Regions from separate parts of the Paenibacillus sp. FSL H8-0282 genome, predicted to be linked through region 2. Evidence: a T-box and tRNA genes for the amino acid it is inferred to sense, from the RefSeq annotation. Region 2 holds a T-box; the other holds one or more tRNA genes.
The links. The T-box of region 2 lies ahead of trpS (tryptophan--tRNA ligase). A T-box ahead of a tRNA ligase gene usually reads a tRNA of that ligase, here a tRNA-Trp.
Positions count from the first base shown of each region.

Region 1 (12,255 bases), 3.1 Mb from region 2:
ACATGTGAAAATGAAGCGTCGCGCCAGCCTAGTTCTGCCGCAAGCTCAGGATAACCTGCTGCGCCATAAGCCAGTCCATCTGCGCGTATAGCGGCACCAATCCACTCGCGGTAAGGGTTTAAGTGCATCCGCACTCTTTCCTGCCGCACCAGCCAATCCGCAGGCTTCTCGCCATGCAGATGAGAGGTCTCCTGCGCAAAATTCATATATGACTGTGTCTCCGCCGTGCACACCTGACTATATGTTAAATGTGTATGCCACAGCTTTCCGATATCCCAAGAATCCCAGTTCAGACCCTTCTGCTCCAGCAGCATAAGACCCAGGACAGTGTAGCGAATATCGTCATCGCTTTCCATATACTTGATCGTCTCGCGGGTACTCGCATATGTCCATTCACTTAAGCCAAGACCATATTCAGCCTCTGCCCGTGAATGCCCAGGCGTATAGCCAGTAATTGGCCAGGCGTCCGCACCCTGAAACCATAGCTCAATATTCTCCCAGCCCGAACGGCCATCTTTCCCATAGAGATAGTCCCAATACTCCAGCGGTTTCCCGAGTGCGCAGCCGACACTTCTACCGAGCCAGGCTCCATAGAACTTATCTCTCCATTCTGCCTCGCTCCAGTCCGCCTCAAGCTTACGTGGACCTTCTGGACGTAGTTGACGAATCTCCTCCAGAGAGGATGGCTCTTGATACGGAAAATCCTCACTAATCGTAAGCTCCATTAGCTCATTGTATACCTGCATCAGCTTGAGCTCATCGGCACCAGCAGCCGCTAGCTTATCCGCGAACCCATCAATCTCGCAACCTTCTTCTCCACGCTGAGCAATTTCAAACTGCACGGTCTCTTGAAGTCTCTCCCATCCTGCCATAGGCTACTTCCCTTCAGCCGCTAGCAGCAGCTCTTGATCAAGCTTTTCCAGTGAATCAAAGATCAGCTTCATAAATGCTTCCCGGTCAACGCCCACCAATACTTGCACATTCGCTGGACGATCCGTCTTCTTCCGTCTGTCTGCAACTGTCATTCCCCGCGTCAGCTTGCCTTCTGTCTCCACCGTTACATATAGATGCTCAGATTCAAATAGTTCCGGATGCAGCAGCCAGGCAACAGCACATGGATCATGCAGCGCACTGCCGACATAGCCCATTTTTTTACCGTAAATCGAATAGAAATCCAGCAATTCTCCGACCATTGTAGACACTGGTCCCCGCTCTTTCAATGCTAGGATCTCATCTTCAAAAATAGCAGCCTTATCGGTCACATCCAGACCACTCATTGTGATCGGAATCCCCGACTCAAACACAATACGGGCTGCTTCAGGATCTACATAGATATTAAACTCCGCAGTAGAGGTGACATTCCCATAAGAGATACCTCCCCCCATCAGTGAGATTTTTTCAATTCTGTCTTTAATCTCTGGATAAGCCGTGATTAGCAGTGCGATATTTGTTAAAGGAGCCATCGGCACGAGCGTAATCTTCTCCTCTGAAGAACGGATGATATTCAGCATAAACTCCACAGCACCCTGCTCTACAGGGCGGAATTTACTTGGGGGCAAAAGCGGGCCATCCATGCCCGATTCACCATGCGCTTCCTCACCTGTAACAAGCTTGCCGAACAGTGGGCCAGCAGCCCCTTTAGCTACAGGAATGTCAGCATTCACGAAGCTGATCACCTTCAGGGCGTTTTCCGTGATTTTATCTAAAATTTGGTTTCCACCAACCGTTGTAATCCCGCGCAGATCTAACTTCTCCGAATTTGCTATGGCAAGCAGTATCGCTATTGCGTCATCATGCCCTGGATCGCAGTCAATAATAATAGGTGTTGGCATAGTTACTCACTCCTTGTCTGTGTATCAATCATTTCAATCGCTATTTAACTAGCGGGCTTTTAAGTTTTTTATTCTTTTTTCGTGTCTCAGATACTGCGTAGATCACAAGTCCAATTACTGTGGCTACATAAGGAAGAGTGGCGATTAGCTCCGCAGGAATCTTTAACACCTGTAGCGCATTCGACAATGCATCTGCAGTACCAAATAATAAAGAGGTCAGCGCCGTGCCTACGGTCGTACTTCTTCCCATCGACTCAGCGGCAATGGCAATCCAGCCCCGGCCAGCGATCATATCGCGGGTAAACAGTGACAAATACCCCATCGACATATAAGCACCGCCTAAACCGGCAAAAAATCCGCTAAGCAGCAAAGCCATATACTGTATTTTTACAACACTTACACCCACGGATTGAGCCGCATGTGGATTTTCACCCACTGAACGAATGCGCAGTCCAAGCGGTGTACGGTTTAATAGATAGTAGACAACAAACACAGCCAATATAGAAACATACGTCAGAATGTGATGCCCCGATAAAATAGGTCCAAGCACCGGGATATCCTTCAACAAAGGAATCTGGACACTAGGCAGAACTTTACTCGCCAGAGAAGTGGAAGAACCCTTGTCGCCACTAAGCAGATAGAGGATAAACACAGTGCCTCCCGAAGCGAACATATTAATGGCCACACCCCCGAGAATGATATGTGTTTTGAATTTCAGGGTGAAAAAAGCTAATATTCCAGCGATCAATGTTCCAGACAACACCGCCCCAAGCAGACCTACCCACGCGCTATGCGTATAGCTGCTTATGATGACACCCGCTAAAGCGGCAACAAGCATGATGCCCTCCATCCCAATGTTAATGATCCCTGCACGATTGGAGATAAGTGCGCCGAGCGCAGCGAACAGAATCGGAGTCGTCACGCGAAGGACAGAGAACGCAAAGTCAGTTGTAAAAATCACATCAAACAAACTGTTCACGCTTCCTTCGCCTCCTTCAAGAGCATCCGATTTTTCCAGAACTTCAGAAATTGCTCAGCCGAAATCAGAAGAATGATAATTGCCTGTATAATTGAGATCATCTCTGAAGGTACATCAGACAAACGCGCCATCATGTCAGCCCCAATTCGAATGTACGCTAGGAATAATGCAGAGCCGATTACGGACAGCGGATTATTTTTGGCTAACATCGCTACAAGGGCACCATCCAAACCATAACCAGGCAGGGACGTCCATTGGAAACGGTTATACATCCCCAGCACTTCTACGGAGCCCCCCATACCTGCGATAAAACCTGCAATCAAGTGGACGAGAATAATAACCTTGGCTGTCTTCATACCGGAATAACGGGCAAAGTCCCGGTTGATGCCTGTCATGCGCAGCTCATATCCCCATTTCGTTTTGTATAGGAATAGATGAGCTGCAATAATAAGCACGATAACGATAATAAGACCGGTATGAATACGGGTGCCCGAGACCATTTTACTCAGCAGTGCCGTTTTCTCGAATTTGTAGGATACATTGGCAAAAGCTTTAGCATCACGCAGATGATAGTTCAGTAGGTATAGCCCTACTCCGAACAAAATATTATTGAACATTAAGGATGTAACCAACTCATTAGCATTCCATTTTGCCTTCAGAATACCAGGTATTGCCGAGAGCAACGCTCCTACAATTGAACCTGCAGCAATAGCTACCATCGGATGCAGCCAGCCGTCCAGCGTTAAATGAATAGCCAATACGGAAGTTACAACACCGGAGAAATAGAAAATCCCTTCAGCTCCCAGGTTGAACATATTGGCTCGAAACAACAAGGATACTGCCAACCCAGTGAACATGAGCGGAATCGCCATCTCAATCACATTACCAATATGACCTTTACTGGATAACGGCTCTAATAGGAATATACCAATCGTCTTCACAGGCTGATTACTGACCAAAGAGATGATCAGAAAGGCAATAGCGAGTGCAATAACGATTACCGCCGATGTCCGAATGTACTCAAAATATTTAACTTTAAACATGATTTACGGCCCTCCCGATGTGCTCCTCGTCCTGTCGATGAATCCCCAGCATATAAAGACCTAATTCTTCCTCACTAACCTTAGAGGGCTCCTCGAAAAAGGCAACAATCTTACCCTCGTACATTACTAACAGACTATCGCTGATCTCCAAGATCTCATTCAAATCTGCCGACACTAGCAAAATCGCGCAATCGTCTGAACGTAATTCCAACAACTTTTGATGTATGAACTGGGCTGCGCCTATATCCACACCCCGTGTCGGCTGTTCTGCAATAAGCAGCTGCGGTTCAGTCGAATACTCTCTAGCTACGACTACCTTCTGCATGTTACCACCTGACAACATTCCTATGGGCTGAGAAGGTCCTGAACAGCGGACTTTAAATTCCTCTACAAGGGATACTGCTAGCTTGGCAATTCGTGAGCCATTCAAAAAAAGACCTTTATTCATTGCTTTTGTACGATACTGAGTAGATAGCAGATTATCAGCTATGCTTGCCTCACTAGCGATCCCTTGCCGCATCCGATCCTCCGGTATATAGGAAACGCCTAGCTTACGAATATCCAAAATATCCGATTCACGGATATCCTTTCCCTTCACTAGTACAGAACCCTGACTTGAGACACCTCTCAAGCTACCTGTAAGAGCTTCAATGAGCTGTGTCTGCCCGTTGCCTTCTACACCAGCAATCCCAACGATCTGCCCACCACGTACCGCAAAATTGATATCCGACAATAATGCTTTGCCATCTGCATCATTCACACCGAGTCCCTGCACCGTTAGTACTGGCTCACTAACAGCCAGAATCTCTTTGTCATATTTCAGCACGACATCTCTGCCGACCATTAATCGCGAGATTTCCTGTTCTGTCACATCCTGTGTTTGAAAAACACCTTCACTACGGCCGCTGCGCATAATCGTAATTCTGTCGCAAATCGCTTTGACTTCCTTTAATTTGTGCGAAATAAAAACTATCGTATGCCCCTGTTCCCTTAATTGCTTAAGCTCGCGGAACAATTCCTCTGTTTCCTGTGGAGTCAACACCGCAGTTGGCTCATCAAGCACCAGAATCTTCGCACCACGCAGCAGCGCCTTAAGAATCTCAACCTTTTGCTTCATCCCAACTGTAAGATCCTCTACTTTTGCCTTTGGATCCACGGCCAGATTGTATTTCCTTGCGGTCTCTTCCGTCATGCGCACAGCCTCGGCATAATTAATGCCAACTCCTCTGCGCGGCTCCATACCCAGCACCATATTCTCTGCCACCGTAAAAGAAGGTACCAACATGAAATGCTGGTGGACCATGCCGATGCCTCTATCAATGGCGTCCTGAGCGGATTGCAGCTTTACTTTTTCACCCTTGATATAGATCTCGCCTTCACTTGGCTCTTCCATGCCGAACATAATCTTCATTAAAGTCGATTTACCTGCACCGTTCTCACCTGCAATCGCATGTATTTCTCCCTCACGTAAAGAAAAATGCACGTCTTTATTTGCAACGACGCCATTGGGATATACCTTGGTAATTCCCCGCATTTCCAGCAGAGCTGTGTACATAGGTCTCAACGCCTTTCAACTTGGAGGTCTGCAAAAATATACAGCTGGAATTCCCCTGACTAGAAGAATCTCCAACTGTAGGTTTATCTCTATAGAACTGATCTTAAGATTTAAAGCTTAAGGCTTAACTGCGTTACGAATAGCTTCTACCTCTGCGGTTTCCATCCCCATCGCATTATCCACTTTAACTTCTTTATTGATCAGCTTTTGCTTCACTTCTTCAACCTTGGCCTGAAGATCAGCCGGGAATACATTTTTATAAATATCATTCTCAGCAATACCTACACCATCATCTACAAAGCTCAATACATCACGTTTGCCCATGTCTAGCGTACCCTCTTGCAATCTCTTCACTGCACCTAGAATAGCCGTATCAATCTTTTTAATAGATGAAGTAACGATTAGATTTGCTTTTTCACTATCCGTATCGTTAATCAACATTGCCTGATCGGAGTCTACACCGATTGCATATTTTTTCTTCTCTTTAGCTGCGTCAAAGATCCCAAGACCTGTACCCCCAGCCACGTTAAAAATAACATCCACACCGGAGTTATATTGAATTAAAGACAGCTCCTTACCTTTTGCCGGGTTAACAAAATCACCAGCGTACGACACAGCCACTTTTACATCAGGATCAACGTACTGAGCACCTTGAATGTAACCGACCAAGAAAGCATTAATCCCCGGAATATCCATACCGCCGACAAACCCAATCACATTCTCAGGGGTAGCATTCGGCATATCCGATTGTGTAGCTAATGCTGCTACGGCACCTGCCAAGAAAGATACTTCATTTGTCGCATAAGACATGTTGTACATGTTATCTGGTGCTTCATCGATGTCGGTATCATAATTAATGAATTTTTTGTCTGGATACAATTCTGCCGTTGCATTAAACATCTCTGTAATTTCAGAACCGCCAGAAATAATTACATCCCAATCCTCGGAAGCGATATCGTTAAATGTAGGCTCCCATTTCGTTTTATCAACGCCCATTTCAACAACCTTTGTTTCTGCACCAAGTTCATCCTTAACCTTTTGCAAGCCGTTATTAGCGGAATCAAAAAATGATTTATCCCCAAGTGTCCCCGGAATCAGCAATACAACCTTGAGTTTATCCCCTGCACCTGTTTCTCCACCCTCAGCAGCGTTTGATCCAGTATTCGCAGAAGAACCGTTATTGGACGTGTTATTTCCACATGCTGTGACCAGAACCATCACCATTAATAACAACAAAGAAAGAACTTTTTTATTCATTACTCTATTCCACCCCTAATTTTAGTTGGTTAGTAATCCGCAGAATCCCATCTTCACCCATTGTATAATTCACGGTTCAAATGGAAATTCTCTTTTTTCCAAATAAAGTATCATTGAAAGTAATAAATTTAACGTTTAGGCTCAAAAATAGCAATAAAAATACCATTATTATTAATAATCCGCTTTATTTCCGAACGAGATGGCCAGTCAGGTTGCGAACTTTCGGATTTATTGATACGATCATAACAAATATTATTAAAAATAATTATATGATTTCGGTCATAGTTTTGTACGATTCGGCTAAAACATAAGTATTGGAGGATCATCATGGATCGTGTTCTATATATTGTAAGTGCCACACATGAGCTAAATACTTATATCCCTCCACACCAGCATGAATGCTACGAACTAGTCTATTATTTACAGGGGGTAGGGACAACCAATGTTGGCCCACGAAGTTACCATTTTCGCTCTTCTTCTTTCGCGCTTGTGCCACCTAATCATAAACATGACGAGCACCACCGTGAGGATGCAAATGTATTATTTGTAGGCTTCCACTCGGAACACCCTAATATGAGTAATCTGCACGGCGTATATGAAGATGATAAAGATCAGACCGTTCTTCAGATCCTACTGCGAATGAAAGCAGAGTTTTCACGCAAGCAAGACGGATTCTCTGAGCTTCTAAACCTACAAATGAGCGAGATTACCGTCCATCTTATGAGGCTTCTTAGTGCCTCTGGCTATCAATCCCCAACAGAAGATCGAGTACAATATGTCCTTAATTATATGAATGAGCATTATCGCCATAAATTGTCCGTCGAAACACTATCAGAAATGTCCGGATATAGTTACGATCGTTTTCGCCATCTATTTAAAGAACGTTTCGGGTCTTCACCCCTGCGGTATTTGCTGTTAAAACGCCTGGATTATGCAAAATCTCTATTACGTCATACTCAGATGCAAATCTCTGAAGTATCCGCTGCTGCAGGTTTTGTGAACGATGCCCAATTCTGCAATATGTTTAAACGAGAAATAGGTCTTACTCCGCGAGCATTCCGCATTAATAATCAATCAGGTTAATCACTAATCAGATTAAAAAAGCCGTTGAATAGAGAGTTTCTCTATTTCAACGGCTTAATGCTGTAAACCCAAGAACATAAAGAAAAAAGGTTTGTAAGAATGCTTATAAAAGCATTCTTACAAACCTTTTTAAGATACCGGCGAGAGGACTCGAACCTCCACGGTTTCCCACTCGATTTTGAGTCGAGCGCGTCTGCCATTCCGCCACGCCGGCACATATGAACTAAATGGAGGCGCCACCCAGATTTGAACTGGGGATAAAGCTTTTGCAGAGCTTTGCCTTACCACTTGGCTATGGCGCCATGAAAACTTGGAGCGGACGACGGGAATCGAACCCGCGACCCTCGCCTTGGCAAGGCGATGCTCTACCGCTGAGCCACGTCCGCATAAAATGGCTGGGGATATAGGATTCGAACCTATGAGTGACGGAGTCAAAGTCCGTTGCCTTACCGCTTGGCTAATCCCCAATAACATTTTAAAGTAAAATGGGGCGACTGATGGGTCTCGAACCCACGAATGCCGGAACCACAATCCGGTGCGTTAACCCCTTCGCCACAGTCGCCATATTAAGTTAATATTGTTGCCATCATTCATTTTAAAGTAAATGGGGCGGCCGATGGGTCTCGAACCCACGAATGCCGGAACCACAATCCGGTGCGTTAACCCCTTCGCCACGGCCGCCATATTAAACTTTAGAAAGAACTTGGCAGGGGCAGCAGGAATTGAACCCACACCAACGGTTTTGGAGACCGTTGTTCTACCTTTAAACTATGCCCCTAAAAACTGGTGGAGGATGATGGATTCGAACCACCGAACACTCACGTGAGCAGATTTACAGTCTGATGCGTTTGGCCACTTCGCTAATCCTCCAAGGATGGTGCCGGCGAGAGGACTTGAACCCCCAACCTACTGATTACAAGTCAGTTGCTCTACCAATTGAGCTACACCGGCATGGCACTCATTCTTTTGTGATGATAAATGGTGGCTCGGGACGGAATCGAACCGCCGACACGAGGATTTTCAGTCCTCTGCTCTACCGACTGAGCTACCGAGCCATGATGAAAATGGCGGAACCGACGGGATTCGAACCCGCGATCTCCTGCGTGACAGGCAGGCATGTTAGGCCAACTACACCACGGTTCCAAAAGATATAATTGCTTAAGTTAATTGGTTGCGGGGGCAGGATTTGAACCTGCGGCCTTCGGGTTATGAGCCCGACGAGCTACCGGGCTGCTCCACCCCGCGTCAGTAAGAAAGTGTTATGGTGGAGGCTGAGGGGATCGAACCCCCGACCCTCTGCTTGTAAGGCAGATGCTCTCCCAGCTGAGCTAAGCCTCCATAAACAACAATTGTTATTGTACCAAAGTCCACTAGGATAAATCAAGTGAAAATTTGGTGACCCGTATGGGATTCGAACCCATGTTACCTCCGTGAAAGGGAGGTGTCTTAACCCCTTGACCAACGGGCCATACTAATTAAAAATTTGTGGCGGAGAGAGAGGGATTCGAACCCTCGAGACGCTTGTGGCGCCTACACGATTTCCAATCGTGCTCCTTCGGCCAAACTCGGACACCTCTCCATATGGCTCCCCGAACAGGACTCGAACCTGTGACAACTCGATTAACAGTCGAGTGCTCTACCAACTGAGCTATCAGGGAATATTCATACCAGGCTTGATGCCTGAAAACTGAATCCGAAACGAATCTGCATTCTACGTATAGGATAAGCCCTCGACCGATTAGTATTGGTCAGCTCCATGCATTGCTGCACTTCCACCTCCAACCTATCTACCTCGTCGTCTTCAAGGGGTCTTACTAATTGGGAAATCTCATCTTGAGGGGGGCTTCACGCTTAGATGCTTTCAGCGCTTATCCCGTCCGTACGTAGCTACCCAGCCATGCTCCTGGCGGAACAACTGGTGCACCAGCGGTACGTCCATCCCGGTCCTCTCGTACTAAGGACAGCTCCTCTCAAATTTCCTGCGCCCACGACAGATAGGGACCGAACTGTCTCACGACGTTCTGAACCCAGCTCGCGTACCGCTTTAATGGGCGAACAGCCCAACCCTTGGGACCTACTTCAGCCCCAGGATGCGATGAGCCGACATCGAGGTGCCAAACCTCCCCGTCGATGTGGACTCTTGGGGGAGATAAGCCTGTTATCCCCAGGGTAGCTTTTATCCGTTGAGCGATGGCCCTTCCATGCGGTACCACCGGATCACTAAGTCCGACTTTCGTCCCTGCTCGACTTGTAGGTCTCGCAGTCAAGCTCCCTTATGCCTTTGCACTCTGCGAATGATTTCCAACCATTCTGAGGGAACCTTGGAACGCCTCCGTTACTCTTTAGGAGGCGACCGCCCCAGTCAAACTGCCCGCCTGACACGGTCCCCGTACCCGGTAAGGGTACTAGGTTAGAACCTAGATACGATCAGGGTGGTATCCCAACGGCGCCTCCACCGAAGCTTGCGCTCCGATTTCTACGGCTCCCACCTATCCTGTACAGATCGTACCCAAATTCAATATCAAGCTGCAGTAAAGCTCCATGGGGTCTTTCCGTCTTGTCGCGGGTAACCTGCATCTTCACAGGTATTAAAATTTCACCGGATCTCTCGTTGAGACAGCGCCCAAGTCGTTACGCCATTCGTGCGGGTCAGAATTTACCTGACAAGGAATTTCGCTACCTTAGGACCGTTATAGTTACGGCCGCCGTTTACTGGGGCTTCGGTTCATAGCTTCGGGTTACCCCTAACCACTCCCCTTAACCTTCCAGCACCGGGCAGGCGTCAGCCCGTATACTTCGCCTTGCGGCTTCGCACAGACCTGTGTTTTTGCTAAACAGTCGCTTGGGCCTTTTCACTGCGGCCCCCTCGTGCTATTCACACTACCGGGGCACCCCTTCTCCCGAAGTTACGGGGTCATTTTGCCGAGTTCCTTAACGAGAGTTCTTCCGCGCGCCTTAGAATTCTCTTCTCGCCTACCTGTGTCGGTTTGCGGTACGGGCACCTTCTCCTGGCTAGAGGCTTTTCTTGGCAGTGTGAGATCATGACCTTCGCTACTACAATTTTCGCTCCCCATCACAGCCCAGCCTTATCGATGTGCGGATTTGCCTACACATCAGCCTCACTGCTTAGACGGACATCCATCAGTCCGCGTCACTACCCTCCTGCGTCACCCCATCGCTCATAGCGGATTACGGTGGTACAGTAATTTCAAACTGTTGTCCTTCGACTACGCCTTTCGGCCTCGCCTTAGGTCCCGACTTACCCTGAGCGGACGAGCCTTCCTCAGGAAACCTTGGGCTTTCGGCGGATCAGATTCTCACTGATCTTTTCGTTACTCATACCGGCATTCTCACTTGTGTAGTGTCCAGCGCTCTTTTCAGTACACCTTCAACCCCTACACAACGCTCCCCTACCCCAGATGCAAAGCATCTAGCCATAGCTTCGGTGGTGTGTTTAGCCCCGTTACATTTTCGGCGCAGAGTCACTCGACCAGTGAGCTATTACGCACTCTTTCAATGGTGGCTGCTTCTAAGCCAACATCCTGGTTGTCTGTGCAACTCCACATCCTTTCCCACTTAACACACACTTGGGGACCTTAGCTGATGGTCTGGGCTGTTTCCCTTTTGACAATGGATCTTAGCACTCACTGTCTGACTCCCGGCAATAAGTATATGGCATTCGGAGTTTGACTGAGCTTGGTAATCCTTGCGGACCCCGCACCCAATCAGTGCTCTACCTCCACTACTCTTATACCGAGGCTAGCCCTAAAGCTATTTCGGGGAGAACCAGCTATCTCCGAGTTCGATTGGAATTTCTCCGCTACCCCCACCTCATCCCCGCACTTTTCAACGTACGTGGGTTCGGGCCTCCAGTGCGTGTTACCGCACCTTCACCCTGGACAGGGGTAGATCACACGGTTTCGGGTCTACGTCCACATACTAAGTCGCCCTATTCAGACTCGCTTTCGCTGCGGCTCCACCTTCTCGGCTTAACCTTGCATGTTAAACGTAACTCGCCGGTTCATTCTACAAAAGGCACGCCATCACCCATAGATCGGGCTCTGACTTTTTGTAAGCACACGGTTTCAGGTTCTATTTCACTCCCCTTCCGGGGTGCTTTTCACCTTTCCCTCACGGTACTGTTTCACTATCGGTCGCCAGGTAGTATTTAGCCTTAGCAGATGGTCCTGCTGGATTCATACGGGGTTTCACGTGCCCCGCACTACTCGGGATCCGTCTCGGAGAGAACACAGTTTAGGCTACAGGGCTTTTACCTCTATCGCGGGCCTTTCCAGACCTCTTCACCTACCATATTCCTTTGTAACTCCATGTGAGACGTCCCACAACCCCTAAGAGCAAGCTCTTAGGTTTAGGCTGTTCCGCGTTCGCTCGCCGCTACTGACGGAATCACTATTGTTTTCTCTTCCTCAGGGTACTTAGATGTTTCAGTTCCCCTGGTCTGCCTCTACACACCCTATGTATTCAGGTATGAGTAACTGCGAATTA
Region 1 is NZ_CP150146.1:5,921,537-5,933,791, forward strand. Features, by position in the region: gene NST94_RS25580 (ADP-ribosylglycohydrolase family protein) at 1-872, opposite strand, end outside; gene NST94_RS25585 (nucleoside hydrolase) at 876-1,832, opposite strand; gene NST94_RS25590 (ABC transporter permease) at 1,873-2,811, opposite strand; gene NST94_RS25595 (ABC transporter permease) at 2,808-3,854, opposite strand; gene NST94_RS25600 (ABC transporter ATP-binding protein) at 3,847-5,409, opposite strand; gene NST94_RS25605 (BMP family ABC transporter substrate-binding protein) at 5,527-6,666, opposite strand; gene NST94_RS25610 (AraC family transcriptional regulator) at 6,994-7,749, shown strand; tRNA gene NST94_RS25615 (tRNA-Leu) at 7,885-7,963, opposite strand; tRNA gene NST94_RS25620 (tRNA-Cys) at 7,978-8,051, opposite strand; tRNA gene NST94_RS25625 (tRNA-Gly) at 8,061-8,135, opposite strand; tRNA gene NST94_RS25630 (tRNA-Gln) at 8,142-8,216, opposite strand; tRNA gene NST94_RS25635 (tRNA-His) at 8,236-8,311, opposite strand; tRNA gene NST94_RS25640 (tRNA-His) at 8,355-8,430, opposite strand; tRNA gene NST94_RS25645 (tRNA-Trp) at 8,454-8,527, opposite strand; tRNA gene NST94_RS25650 (tRNA-Tyr) at 8,534-8,619, opposite strand; tRNA gene NST94_RS25655 (tRNA-Thr) at 8,625-8,700, opposite strand; tRNA gene NST94_RS25660 (tRNA-Phe) at 8,729-8,804, opposite strand; tRNA gene NST94_RS25665 (tRNA-Asp) at 8,815-8,892, opposite strand; tRNA gene NST94_RS25670 (tRNA-Met) at 8,918-8,994, opposite strand; tRNA gene NST94_RS25675 (tRNA-Val) at 9,012-9,087, opposite strand; tRNA gene NST94_RS25680 (tRNA-Glu) at 9,143-9,217, opposite strand; tRNA gene NST94_RS25685 (tRNA-Ser) at 9,236-9,328, opposite strand; tRNA gene NST94_RS25690 (tRNA-Asn) at 9,332-9,407, opposite strand; rRNA gene NST94_RS25695 (23S ribosomal RNA) at 9,468-12,255, opposite strand, start outside.
Region 1: it encodes a tRNA-Trp, which carries the amino acid that the T-box ahead of trpS (tryptophan--tRNA ligase) is inferred to sense. The anticodon was not compared.

Region 2 (12,255 bases):
CTGGAACTGGACAAGCTAAAACCAGTCGTTGTATGCGGCGATATGAACGTAGCCCATCAGGATATTGATATCAAAAATGCTAAAGCTAACCGCGGAAACTCTGGCTTTACCGATGAAGAAAGAGGAAAAATGAGTACGCTGCTGGAGTCCGGCTTCATAGATACCTTTAGATATTTTCATCCAGAGCTTGAAGGCGTTTATTCATGGTGGTCTTATATGCCGAAGGTGAGAGAACGGAATGTAGGCTGGCGGATTGATTATTTCCTAGCTTCTTCTAGACTTGCACCTAATCTGCTGGATGCCCAAATCGATTGCCACATTATGGGGAGCGATCATTGTCCGGTCATCCTCAAGCTTGCTGATTTCACAGATTAGAATCGAATATTTAAAAGGCCGCTAAGTCTCTTTAAAGGACGAAGCGGTCTTTTGTATTCATTAAGAATTATAGTCTGCCAATGATCTCAGGGAATTCAGTCGGTCCCATATTCACATTAAACTTTTGTTTAAGAATTAGCTGATTCTCTAGTAAGATTATTTCAAGAGTTATGCAGAAAGGCATTTCAATAAACAATAAAGTAAGCTGTAGCTGATCATCAGCAACCCAAGTAAAGCTGGACATGATTCGGTTCAAGGAAGCATCAATGACCTGTGCGAAGCTTTCGAGCCATTTCCCTCGACCAAGACGGATCACAGAATCCTCTCCAGTCTTAAATTGTAAAGTAACTGCAGCTTCGTTGTTATTGAAAGAGATAGAGAAGGTGTCCAAGGCAAATTGGTTGTCATCGAGCTTATAGGTTAAGCCGTTTATTCGTTCTTCTTGTGATGAAGAGGGCTGCAGTTGTGGCGGTTGGATAGATAAATTCTTTAATTGTTCAACCAAGTGGGCAGAAGCAGCCGGCTCTAATGGCAAGGGAGCTGGCTTCATCGCGGGAAGCAGATGTTCCCACACAGCATTCAACATTCCTTGTATACTGTCTGATGCAGCAGTAGTAATAATTACGGCATCTTGCTCCGGAAGCACAACACAGAGTTGACCGAAGGCGCCATCTGCCCGGTAGCCACCGTGCTGGCATTGCCAGAACTGATACCCATATCCCATTGCCCAGTCATGATCACCTTCGCCATTGGAAATATGTTTGGAAGTAGCCTCATTAATCCACTTTTCAGGCAGAACCCGTTGATTATTCCAGATTCCTTTTTGTAAGTATAGCTGGCCGAATTTAGCGATATCCTCGGTTGTAATGTTTAAGCCAAATCCCCCTGTGTTAATTCCACGTGGACAAGACTCCCACGTTGCACCGTGAATGCCCAGAGGAACGAAGAGGCGCGGTTCTAAATATTCTAGCAATGTTTGGCCAGTAACCCGTTGAAGGATCGCGGCCAGCATGTAAGTAGCACCGGTATTATATAGGAAATGTGTACCCGGTTGTTTCTCGACGGGGACGGAGAAGAAAGCTTTCACCCAATTCCCGTCGGTACTTTTGCGAAGGGTGTCCATAGTATCCACGACATGCCCGGTACCCATCATCAATAGATGTCTGATTGTCATATTGGATAGATTCTCCGTGATAGTCGAAGGAGCCTCTTCAGGGAAAAAGGAGAGGACAGAATCATCGAGGGTGACAAGTTTCTCAGTAACAGCAAACCCGATTGCGGTTGAGGTGAAGCTTTTGCTAAGGGAAAATAACATATGCGGAAGAACGGACCTGTAAGGAGCCCACCAGCCTTCAGAGACCACATAACCATGTCGTAATAGCATAAAGCTGTGCAGGCCTAAATTTTGTTCCTCTACTGCACTAATAAAGCTGGATATTGCGGTTGATGAAATCCCCTGTTCTTCTGGAAGACTTCTAGATAACTGCAAGCTGCTTGTAGTCTCCATACGCTCATCTCCTAAATTTTGAGAATGCTCACCTCCTAATTCTATAATAATTTCCAATGTAAAAATACCATTTAAAAAATAACTAGTTTAGCTTTCTACAGGGCTGTTGCTGGATACATCAGATTGGAGCCGTTTCTCTGGCCAAGAAATAACATGAGAAGTTCGACTTAGTTTCTCATATATTAGCTGAGTTTCTTTTTTGAATATACTAATGACTAAATGAATAAAGAAAGCCAAGTCTATCAATAGAACAAACAGATGAATAAGCATATTCCATACGGAGGAAAGATTCCCTAGAAGGGCGGAATCAAGCAAAAGAGCGTGAATCCCAAGCAGCACCCAATATAGCAGGCCATATCTGATCATCAGAGCCCAGAAAAAAGCATGATTCCCGCTGCTCTTCACCCGAATCCGCACCATCCATTTCCCTAAGGTCCGTCCGCCCGTGAGAGCCGGAACAAGCATGAAGTAAATACCAGTTACAATCCAGAAGGCAGCTTTTATATCGAATCCGAAGAGTACCCCAAACCCGATGCTCCACACCATACTATCGATTAGAAAAGCTATTCCTCTGCGGGTATAGGAGACTCTTTTGGCAGAGCGGTCAATGTTTGTATCCAGTTGTTCTATACGTGGCAATAGCCCGGAGATCCAAATGGAAATTCGAAATCCAAAAATCCCTCCGATTGTGTTGGTAATGAGATCATCGACATCAAAAAGACGGTAAGGATGATCGAAGAAACCATAAATTCCTGTAATCTGCGTGATCTCAAAGGACAAGGAAAAGGCAAAGGATAGTAGAATGCACACGACCCAGCGTGTACGAAAATAATAGCCCAGAAACATTCCAAACGGTACGGTCAATGCAACGTTAAAAATGACCTGTAAAAATGCAGGCTCACGCAGTAATGACCAGTAGGTCGAGATTTGTTCAGGGATGATTGACGATCCATCCACAATATCCTGAATAAACTGAAGGGGAATGAATTGGACGACACTCCCAGAAGGTGCTGCATTGTGCCGGGAGGATGGAAAAGGAAGCAAGACAAGAAAATAAGCGTTCATCAGATAGAGCAGCAGCAGATATAGGATTAAAGCTCTAAGCTTATGTATATAGCCATGTCTGCGGTATTGTACGATAAGAAAAGGTAGTGTGAAGACCAGCGCTGCTATTGGAAACATCATGAACGCATACGAAATTGGAAAAAAGTACGAATGAAACATAAGTCACCTGCCGTGGAATTGTTTTTATAAGAAAATTGACTCTACTTGGAAATAAGCTATCCCCGGCTCATTATAAGTTTTTATGATAGGGAACTCAACTAATTTATCGAACGTTTCCGGCATACATATGTCTATGAAGGAGCGTGAAGTGGATGGAGAAAAAGGTTCAGCAGTATTATCGGCTCAAGCAAAAACAAAAGGATATTGAAAAAGAATTGGCCGAGCTTCGTCAGGATATTTTAAATTATTGTAGTCAGCAGGAAACTAACGAGACTGAAATTGGCCGCTATAAAGTGAAGCTGGTCGTGCAAAACCGCAAAGAATATGATGATGCAAAGTTATATGAGACCTTATCAGACCCCGAAGTGTGGCGTTTGCTCTCCAAATCAGATCCGGCAAAGGTGGCAAGCTTGACCAAGTTGAATGTAATTTCAGAGGATAAAATCATGCATACTTATGCTTTGAAGACAGTGACACTGTTACAGGTGGATAAAAAATAGGGATTGAAGTGAGCGGTTCCTCGCGGGAGCCGCTTAATTTGGCTCATAACTGTCCAAATTAAGGAAATATGTTACAGTATTAGGGTGGAAGGGAGGTTGAATAGTGAAAAAAATAATCATCGGAGGCGTCATGGGCTTAACGATTTTACTTTTTTTCTTCTTTATTTTGCGGCATAATAATCAATCACTTGAGGTAAAACCGGATGTTATGTTCCCAACAGCGGAATACAGGGTGACTGATAGTAGTGCTCCAGGATTACCTATGCTTATAACTGCTGAAGGGGCGGATGTTATTAAGATACAGGCTACATCCGGCAATTTATTGTTATGGACTCCCCCTGACTACAAGGTGCATAACAAAGGTCTTGAGCTGAAAATCAAATCTGGAGATCAAATTTATTGGAGTCCAATGGATGGGGGGAATAAGCAAATAGATGAACCTCAGGATACCAAGATCACAGTGATTGCTTACCATAATGATAAGCAGATCGGAACGTCCAATGTAGAGATTCATAAGAATGATCTAGGTGTCTATACAGGTGAAATACCTGAAGTGAAGTAGCTGAGAATCTAAATCGAATCGCAACTATCCTCGTTTTGCGTTAAAATAAGAAGTGAAGCTGACCGAGTCCTTATAGCAACCCTAGAGATGGAGGAAGAGAATTCATGAAAGATTTTGAAGTAATGCTGGAGAAATATGCGAACCTAGTTGTAAAAGTAGGAGTAAATGTACAGCCTGGACAAGTCCTTATGGTACATGCACCGATAGAAACCGCAGAACTTACTCGCTTGATTGTAGCGAAAGCCTATGAAGCGGGAGCTAAATATGTAATTGTTGACTGGGACGATGAAGCAACTACACGGATCCGTTATGAAAAAGCCCCAGAGGATTCTTTCGATTACTATCCACAGTGGCAGGCTGAGATGATGGAGAAATTCGCGGAAGAGAATGGTGCCATCTTACATATTAAAGTACCTGATCCTGAACTGTTTAATGGCATTGATTCTTCTAAGGTATCTAGAGCTGTCAAAGCAGCGGCTGTTGCTCGCAAGAACTACTCCAAATATACTCGGAACAGCAAAATCAGCTGGTCTCTGGTCAAAGCGCCAACACGTGCTTGGGCGAACAAGGTTTTTGCCGATCTTCCTGAAGAAGAGCGGGTAGAGGCGATGTGGGAAGCTGTATTCCAGATGAACCGTGTGGGCAGCAATGATCCGGTAGCTGCTTGGAGAGAGCATATTGGTCAGTTGAAAGAAAGTCAGGACAGAATGAACGCTAAACGTTATAAAAGCTTGCATTACCGTGCTCCGGGAACGGATCTGCATGTAGAGCTTCCGGAAGGCCATTTATGGCGCGGGGGTGGCGGTGAGAATGATAAAGGCGTATATTTTGTAGCTAATATGCCAACGGAAGAGATTTATTCCATGCCCCATCGGACTGGCGTTAATGGCACAGTTAGAAGCACGCTCCCTCTTAATTTGAATGGACGGTTAGTTGAAGGACTTTCATTCACTTTTGAAAAAGGGAAAGTCGTAGCTTATGAAGCTGAATCCGGACGCGAACATTTAACCTCACTGCTGGCAACGGATGAAGGTGCATCTTATCTAGGAGAAGTAGCCTTAGTGCAGCATGATTCTCCAATCTCTCGCTTGAACCGCATTTTTTACAATACAGGGATTGATGAGAATGCCTCCTGCCATTTCGCGCTAGGAAGTGCTTATCCTGTAAATATTGAAGGCGGCACAAAGCTTACGAACGAAGAGCTTGTGGCTAGAGGAGCTAATGTCAGCTTAACTCATGTCGATTTTATGATCGGTTCAGCAGAGCTGGATATTGACGGAGAGCTGGCGGACGGCACGATTGAACCCGTATTCCGTAAGGGAAATTGGGTGTTGTAAGGAGAAGAAAAAAGCCGGATCTCTTCCAATGAGATTCCGGCTTTTTTTGAGTCCCTATACTGGTCATTTTTAGATTGAAAAATAGTTAAGACTCATAGCCTCACGTACTTCGGCCATTGTTTCTTGAGCAATGCTGCGGGCATGCTGTGTTCCAGAGATTAAGATTTCCTGCACAAGCTTGGGCTTAGTAGCATAATAGGAACGAAGCTCTCGCATCGGTTCTATAAGCTGATCTAGAGCTGTCGAAATCAACTGTTTGCAAGCAGAACAACCCATGGTACCCCGCTCGCAGCCTTCACGAATTTCGGTTACCCCCGCTGAGCGAAAAGCACCATGATAAGCAAAAATAGGACAGATATCTGGATGTCCAGGATCATTTTTATGCACACGCGCTGGATCGGTTGTGGCTTTTCGTATCTTAAAGATAATCTCTTCCTTAGTGGAGTCCAGCTCGATGGCATTGCCAAGGCTTTTACTCATTTTAGCGTTGCCATCCGTACCCACAAGCCTCGGAGTCTCACTGATCAGCGCTCTGGGTTCCACCAGTATCGGGCTGTACAGCTCGTTGAATCTGCGGACGATTTTACGGGTTAATTCCAGATGAGGGAGTTGGTCTTCCCCTACAGGAATTATCGTTGCTTTACAAAATGTTATGTCAGCAGTCTGACTAACTGGATAACCAAGAAAACCGTAATACAATTCATCTAAGCTCGAATTTTTCGATTCGGCTTTAATCGTGGGATTATGCCGTAAAGAATTCACAGTAACAAACATAGAGAACAAGAGGGTCAGCTCTGCGATTTCAGGGATCATCGATTGAATAAATATAGTTGTTTTCTCCGGATTTATACCCGCAGATAAATAGTCCAGTGTGATCTCATGCAGATGTTGACCCAGCAGCTGTGGACGATCAAAATGGGTCGTTAGGGCTTGAATATCCGCTAAAAACACAAAAGTTTCATATTGCTCCTGAAGGGCTACTCGGGTCTGCAAGCTGCCGGCGTAATGGCCAAGGTGAAGCTTTCCAGTCACTCGATCTCCAGTTAAGACACGTTCGTTCATCATATAAATTCCTCCTGTTATTTAGCATTTGGTTACACTCGAGTCGCCACCACCAGCCATCATCCATGGCCATCACCTCCTTTAAATGACAAAAAAACCTCATCCAATAAGGACGAAGTTGTCGTGGTACCACCTTAAATGATCGTGTCACCTTACGATTCTTGGCTTTCGATCTTCTCTTACCTGTACGGAGAGGTTGAATTTATTCTCGATACAGGTCCCTTGATAACGGCGGGAACCCCGGTTTTCCCTACTGCATCCATTAAGATAGTTCGGAAAAACAACTATAAAGGCCATTCGAGCATACGCTGGTCACCGGTTCGCACCTACCACCGGCTCTCTGAAGACCATGTTCGTCTGTCTACTTACCCTTTGTCATCGTTGTTCATGATATGTGAATTATTGTAATTCTGAACAGGGGTGTTGTCAATGAGCAGAAATCGTATGGTGATTGACGAGGTATCTAGGTTTATATGATCTAGCAAAGTATACCTTAAATGTATATAATCATCAGGAATTAAGTCCAATCTATCATTGTGGATTCACAATATACTACTCTATAACCTTGAAATGGAGTGATGATAAATGGCGACAATAATAAGTTATGGGTCACAGGCAAAAATCCCGTTAGATCCGTTTACTACTGCTATAACGGTTGCAGGGATTCCTGGAGCTGGAGCGGGTCTAGCCACAGCACAAGTAAATATTAGTCCGGCTAATCCGGCTTCTTTCTCCAGTAGAGTCGAGTTAAATGGTAGTTTTAGTCTTACTGCACTTGCTAATAGCCAATTTCTTGTTATCATCCGACGAGCTGGAGTCGATATTTATAGATCCTTTTATCGTTTCACTACAATTACTGATATTCAATTAAGTGCTCAGTGGGTCGATGGTGCTTATATTGGAGTCCACAACTATGAATTGGTAATTCAGAATGATAGCAACTTGCCTATTAATCTATTTGGACCCATATCATTCACAGCAACTGCTATTGGAGGAGAGGGCGTAATTTAAGTTATGTTCCTGTGCGCCATTCAAGGGACGGGTGAATCAAAGCTTTGGACAGTTGAATCGATCTGATTCAGCTGTCCTTTTTTCGTGGGCATATAATTGAAGTACAACTCTCACAGCATAAATCTCCAACCATTTCCTTGATATAGCGGTTTATTTATTTAAGATGTTATCCTCTAAAACAGCGTATTTATCACCGTATTGTTTAATGATATGTTGTTCTCCCCAATTACATAATGCAGTCAAAATATCGCTTAAACTATCCCCATATTCACTAAGCTCGTATTCTACTTTTGGTGGAACCTGATTATAAACAATTCGGTTGATGATTCCATCTGCCTCAAGCTCGCGTAGCTGCTGGGTTAACATTTTTTGAGTAATGCCCGGCATCAACTGTTTTAACTCGGAGGTGCGTTTTTTGCCATGAGTTAAATGACATAGAATTACGCATTTCCATTTCCCTCCGATGACCTCTAGGGTGGCTTCAACAGAAATATTGTATTTTTTCTTGACAGTTGTTGTAGATGTTGTTGTCATGATAACCTCCAAGGTATGGGTACTTTTTAGCACCTATGGCACTTTTGAGTGCGTACTATTGATTATGTCCAATATAACTCATCATAACATTTTTCGTTCAATTTTTATAGAATGCTATAATTTAGAGAGCTTTGGGCGAAAAAAAGTTAAATGAAATAAAAACCGTTTCTATACCTCCCCCGTCTTAATCTATGAAAGGTTGAAGAGAGGAGGCTAAGGAAGGATATGACGATGACTAATGCAGAAATGAAAAAAGTAACGATTCTTGATACTCGGAGCGAGACAGATTTTTACGATTCGATATTGGTACATAGAGAACAATTGTACAGTATTGCTTATAGTTACTTGCGTAACCGAAACGATGCGCTGGAAGCGATGCAGGAAATGACTTGCCGGGCTTGGATTAAAAGAAAAACTTTAAAGGACCCCAAAGCATTCAAATCATGGATTATTCGAATTCTAATTTATGTCTGTATAGATGAACAAAGACGGAGAAAACGTTCCATGCCGCTGGTAGATGAAAGAATAGGAGAACAGGTCACACACATTGGCCATCATCGGATGGAAATGCTGTGGGCACTCGAGCAGGTTAAGCCCAAGTATCGCCATGTGCTGCTGCTAAAATACTACAACGATATGACCTTGACTGAGATCGCTAACATTATGAATAAACCCGAGGGGACGGTTAAGACTTGGCAGCATAAGGGGCTGAAGCAGTTGCGAACCATCATAAAGAATCGGGGTGAATGGAACAATGAGTAGTCAAGAGGAGCTTGCCATGTTAAGCGATGCCGAACGTATCCCACAAGAACAAAAAATAGAGAATGCAGCCGCTCAGATCTATGCGATCCAAGCAGGTTTGGAATTAGGCAAGAAACGTGGCAGAAGGTTAATATTCACAAAAAGTGCGATGTCTGTGCTGGCGGCTGCAGTGATGATAGCGGGCTTGCTGTTCTTCAATCCAACCCAGCTGTTGCCACAGCAAGGGACTTCGAGTGTTGATACGTTCGATTGGGGCGTATTGGAGCCTTTTAAAACATTGGCTGCAGCTGATATTGATGCTCTTACACTAGAGTCTGCAATTCGGAATGATTATGTACAAATCGTTAATAAGAGTGCTGAATCAAATGGATATAAAATTACTCTAAATGCTGTGCTTGCTGATGAAAATAAAATCATGCTGCTGTATACAGGGACAACAAGTGATGGTCAGGAAGTGTACAGTGTTAATAGTGTGAAGCTGACAGAAGCTGAAACTGGACGAGACGTAATGGAGGAGAATGGGAATAGGGGCGGAATGGGAGCACACGCAGAGGGAACCATATATACTTGGCTCGGTAAAACTGTATTCTCACTGGACCGAAATAAACCAAGGCCAACAGACGTAGTGGCGGATTTTCAGATTGCCTCTGTAGACCCGGGAATGTTAAGTAAACCGAAAACAGGAACGGTTTTATCCGACATGCGGTATTCTGATCGTTTAAAAGTGAACTTCTCTATTGATCCTAAGTTTTGGGAGCAGAAGACGGAGACATTAGTTGTAGACCACCCCTTCATAATTGACGGACAGGAAGTAAAACTAGCCGAAGTCGAGCTTTCTCCGTTAAGCATAGCGCTCAAATTTACGATAAATGAGGAATTGAAAACGGATTGGATCGTCCGAAATGAACTGTTTCAAAAGCTCCCCTATGAATTAACAGCGCAGGTTGGGAAGCGCGACATTAAAATTAATCCGAATTCTGGTAGTGGATCTGATGATGGATTTATAAGTTACTTCAGCAGTAATGTGTTGGATCACCCGAAGTCACTGCGACTGAAACTTAATGCGGGGGCAGATCGAGAGAAAGAAGAGTATATTGATATTCTGAAAAAATGAGCGGTAAGCGATATTAGTGAATATGCGTTGGGAGTTGTAATATAGAAAAAGGCCGCTGGTTGCGGCCTTTTTGTTATTGTTGGGACATTATACTAACTTTGCGAGTTACCTTTTAACACCAAACACGCCACTTGTTAAATGAGAACAAACTCCTGATGCTCCTATCGGGACTGTATGTGCATAATGCTCCTCAGGTTTCTCATGTTACTCACGCTTCTCACGTTTCACAGGTTTCTCACGTTTCACAGGCTCCTCACGTTTCTCAGGTTTCTCAGGTTTCTCATGTTCCTCACGCGCGTAACACTCCTAACGGACTGTATTGCAGCTATTTTAGCTTTTTTGAGCATTTTGCTGAGTTTTCGGACTGCATAGCTCTTATTGGTCTAAATCCACACCAAAATTGAGCATATTGGGTTGAATAGCTGCATCTGAGTCCGATAGCACTGCGAAATGCCCGGATTCTTCGAAATAAGGGCTCCTGTGTCCGAACCATCTGCCTCGTAAATACTGCACTGTAAACTCGCCATCTGACCTCGTAAATACTGCACTTTAAACTGTAAGTCACCGTCTGAGCGTCTTAGCTATTTCGGCAGAACAAAAGTGGCATTAGTGCGGTACAAAAGTGTTGCTAATGTGGCAACTAAGTTAATAACGCTCCTCAGGTTTCTCATGCTCCTCAGGTTTCTCATGCTCCTCAGGTTTCTCATGCTCCTCAGGTTTCTCATGTTCCTCATGTTCCTCATGTTCCTCACGCGCGTAACACTCCTAACGGACTGTATTGCAGCTATTTTGGCTTTTTTGACCATTTTGCTGAGTTTTCGGACTGTATAGCTCTTATTGGTCTAAATCCACACCCAAAATGAGCATATTGGGATGAATAGCTGCATCTGAGTCCGATAGCACTGCGAAATGCCCGGATTCTTCGAAATAAGGGCTCCTGAGTCCGAACCATCTGGCCTCGTAAATACTGCACAGTAAACTCACCATCTGACCTCGTAAATACTGCACTTTAAACTGTAAATCACCGTCTGAGCGTCTGAGTAATTTCGGCGTACAAAAGTGGTGCTAATGTGGTCCTAATATGGCGTTAATATGGCGCTAGTAGCACTAATATGGCACTAATTTGGTGCAAAGGTGACGCTAGTGTGGCAACTACTAAGTCAGTAACTTTTCTCGTTGTAGTTATGGGAGTATGTGTTCAGTAATTAGTTAGTCGAGTTAGTTGCTGTAATTTGTTTTCAACCATTCCTTGTTTGACCAGGACAATTTGCCTGCCCCTGAGCCGTCAACAGCGGTAAGTCTAGATTTTAGACTAGCTGGGTCATCTGAAGTGTAGCTATAAGGTAGTGTTGTGAATCCGTTCCATGCAAATGCTTTAACGGCAGCGGGTACAGGGGAGAGAGGGCTGTTCTTAGATGTACTGTCTCCTCTGAACGTTGCTCCATCTAGTGAATAGATCGTATCTAAAGCTGCGATTGCACCCGTATATTTGCTATTACTTGCATCCGCTTGATTGTTGCGAAGAGGATACACTACATCAATGATTACAGAACTTTCAAGTAATACAGCTCCTCCTTCTGTCGAGATGGCTCCGTTACTTGTAACCCCGAAATGATACCCCTTGCTTGAGATCGCTTTTTCCATAGCGGAGGTTAGACGTTTTTTAGCCAATCTGGTATCTTCGTTGTCCATTACAATGTTATAGGCATGCGCATTACCACTACGAAGGCGGGGCATGCGGTCTTGTATATCTTTATAGTAGTTGTGATGGAGCGTTACAGAAAGAAGCGCATTATCAGCTGCAAACTCTGTTGCGCCTATTAAGTGGCCCTTTTTTTGACTAGCGGCAATCGCAATGATGTCGTCTTTACTTAGGCCAACTGAGCTGCTTCTTAAATAAGCGTACATGGGATAGGCAGCCTTGTTGGCTTCCATAGCATTAATTTGCTGAGTAACCCAGCTGTTTGCGTTTCTATCATCCCCTAAGAAGGATGACCATGAAATGGTGACGCCGTTGCTGCCTTTTTTAACATCGACAACTCCGTCATAAGATTTATTGAAGGTGCAGTGGTCGATCCATATGTTGTTGCTGTTCTCAATGGTGATGTAGTCCCAGTCGTTTTTATCGTAATTTCCTTTGGTTGCTTCATCCCATTCCCACAGCTCATCAAATTCAAGGTTGCGGATGATGACGTTAGAGCTTCTTTTAAAAGTAAAAGCGGCATGTTTAATGGTTGCACCCTTAGCTGAGAAAATGGTCAAACCGT
Region 2 is NZ_CP150146.1:2,859,117-2,871,371, forward strand. Features, by position in the region: gene NST94_RS12425 (exodeoxyribonuclease III) at 1-375, shown strand, start outside; gene NST94_RS12430 (serine hydrolase) at 443-1,882, opposite strand; gene NST94_RS12435 (VanZ family protein) at 1,970-3,067, opposite strand; gene NST94_RS12440 (hypothetical protein) at 3,259-3,606, shown strand; gene NST94_RS12445 (hypothetical protein) at 3,710-4,168, shown strand; gene NST94_RS12450 (aminopeptidase) at 4,273-5,505, shown strand; gene trpS (tryptophan--tRNA ligase) at 5,575-6,570, opposite strand; T-box leader at 6,673-6,955, opposite strand; gene NST94_RS12460 (hypothetical protein) at 7,153-7,578, shown strand; gene NST94_RS12465 (winged helix-turn-helix transcriptional regulator) at 7,729-8,112, opposite strand; gene NST94_RS12470 (sigma-70 family RNA polymerase sigma factor) at 8,338-8,874, shown strand; gene NST94_RS12475 (DUF4179 domain-containing protein) at 8,867-9,988, shown strand; gene NST94_RS12480 (pectate lyase) at 11,207-12,255, opposite strand, start outside.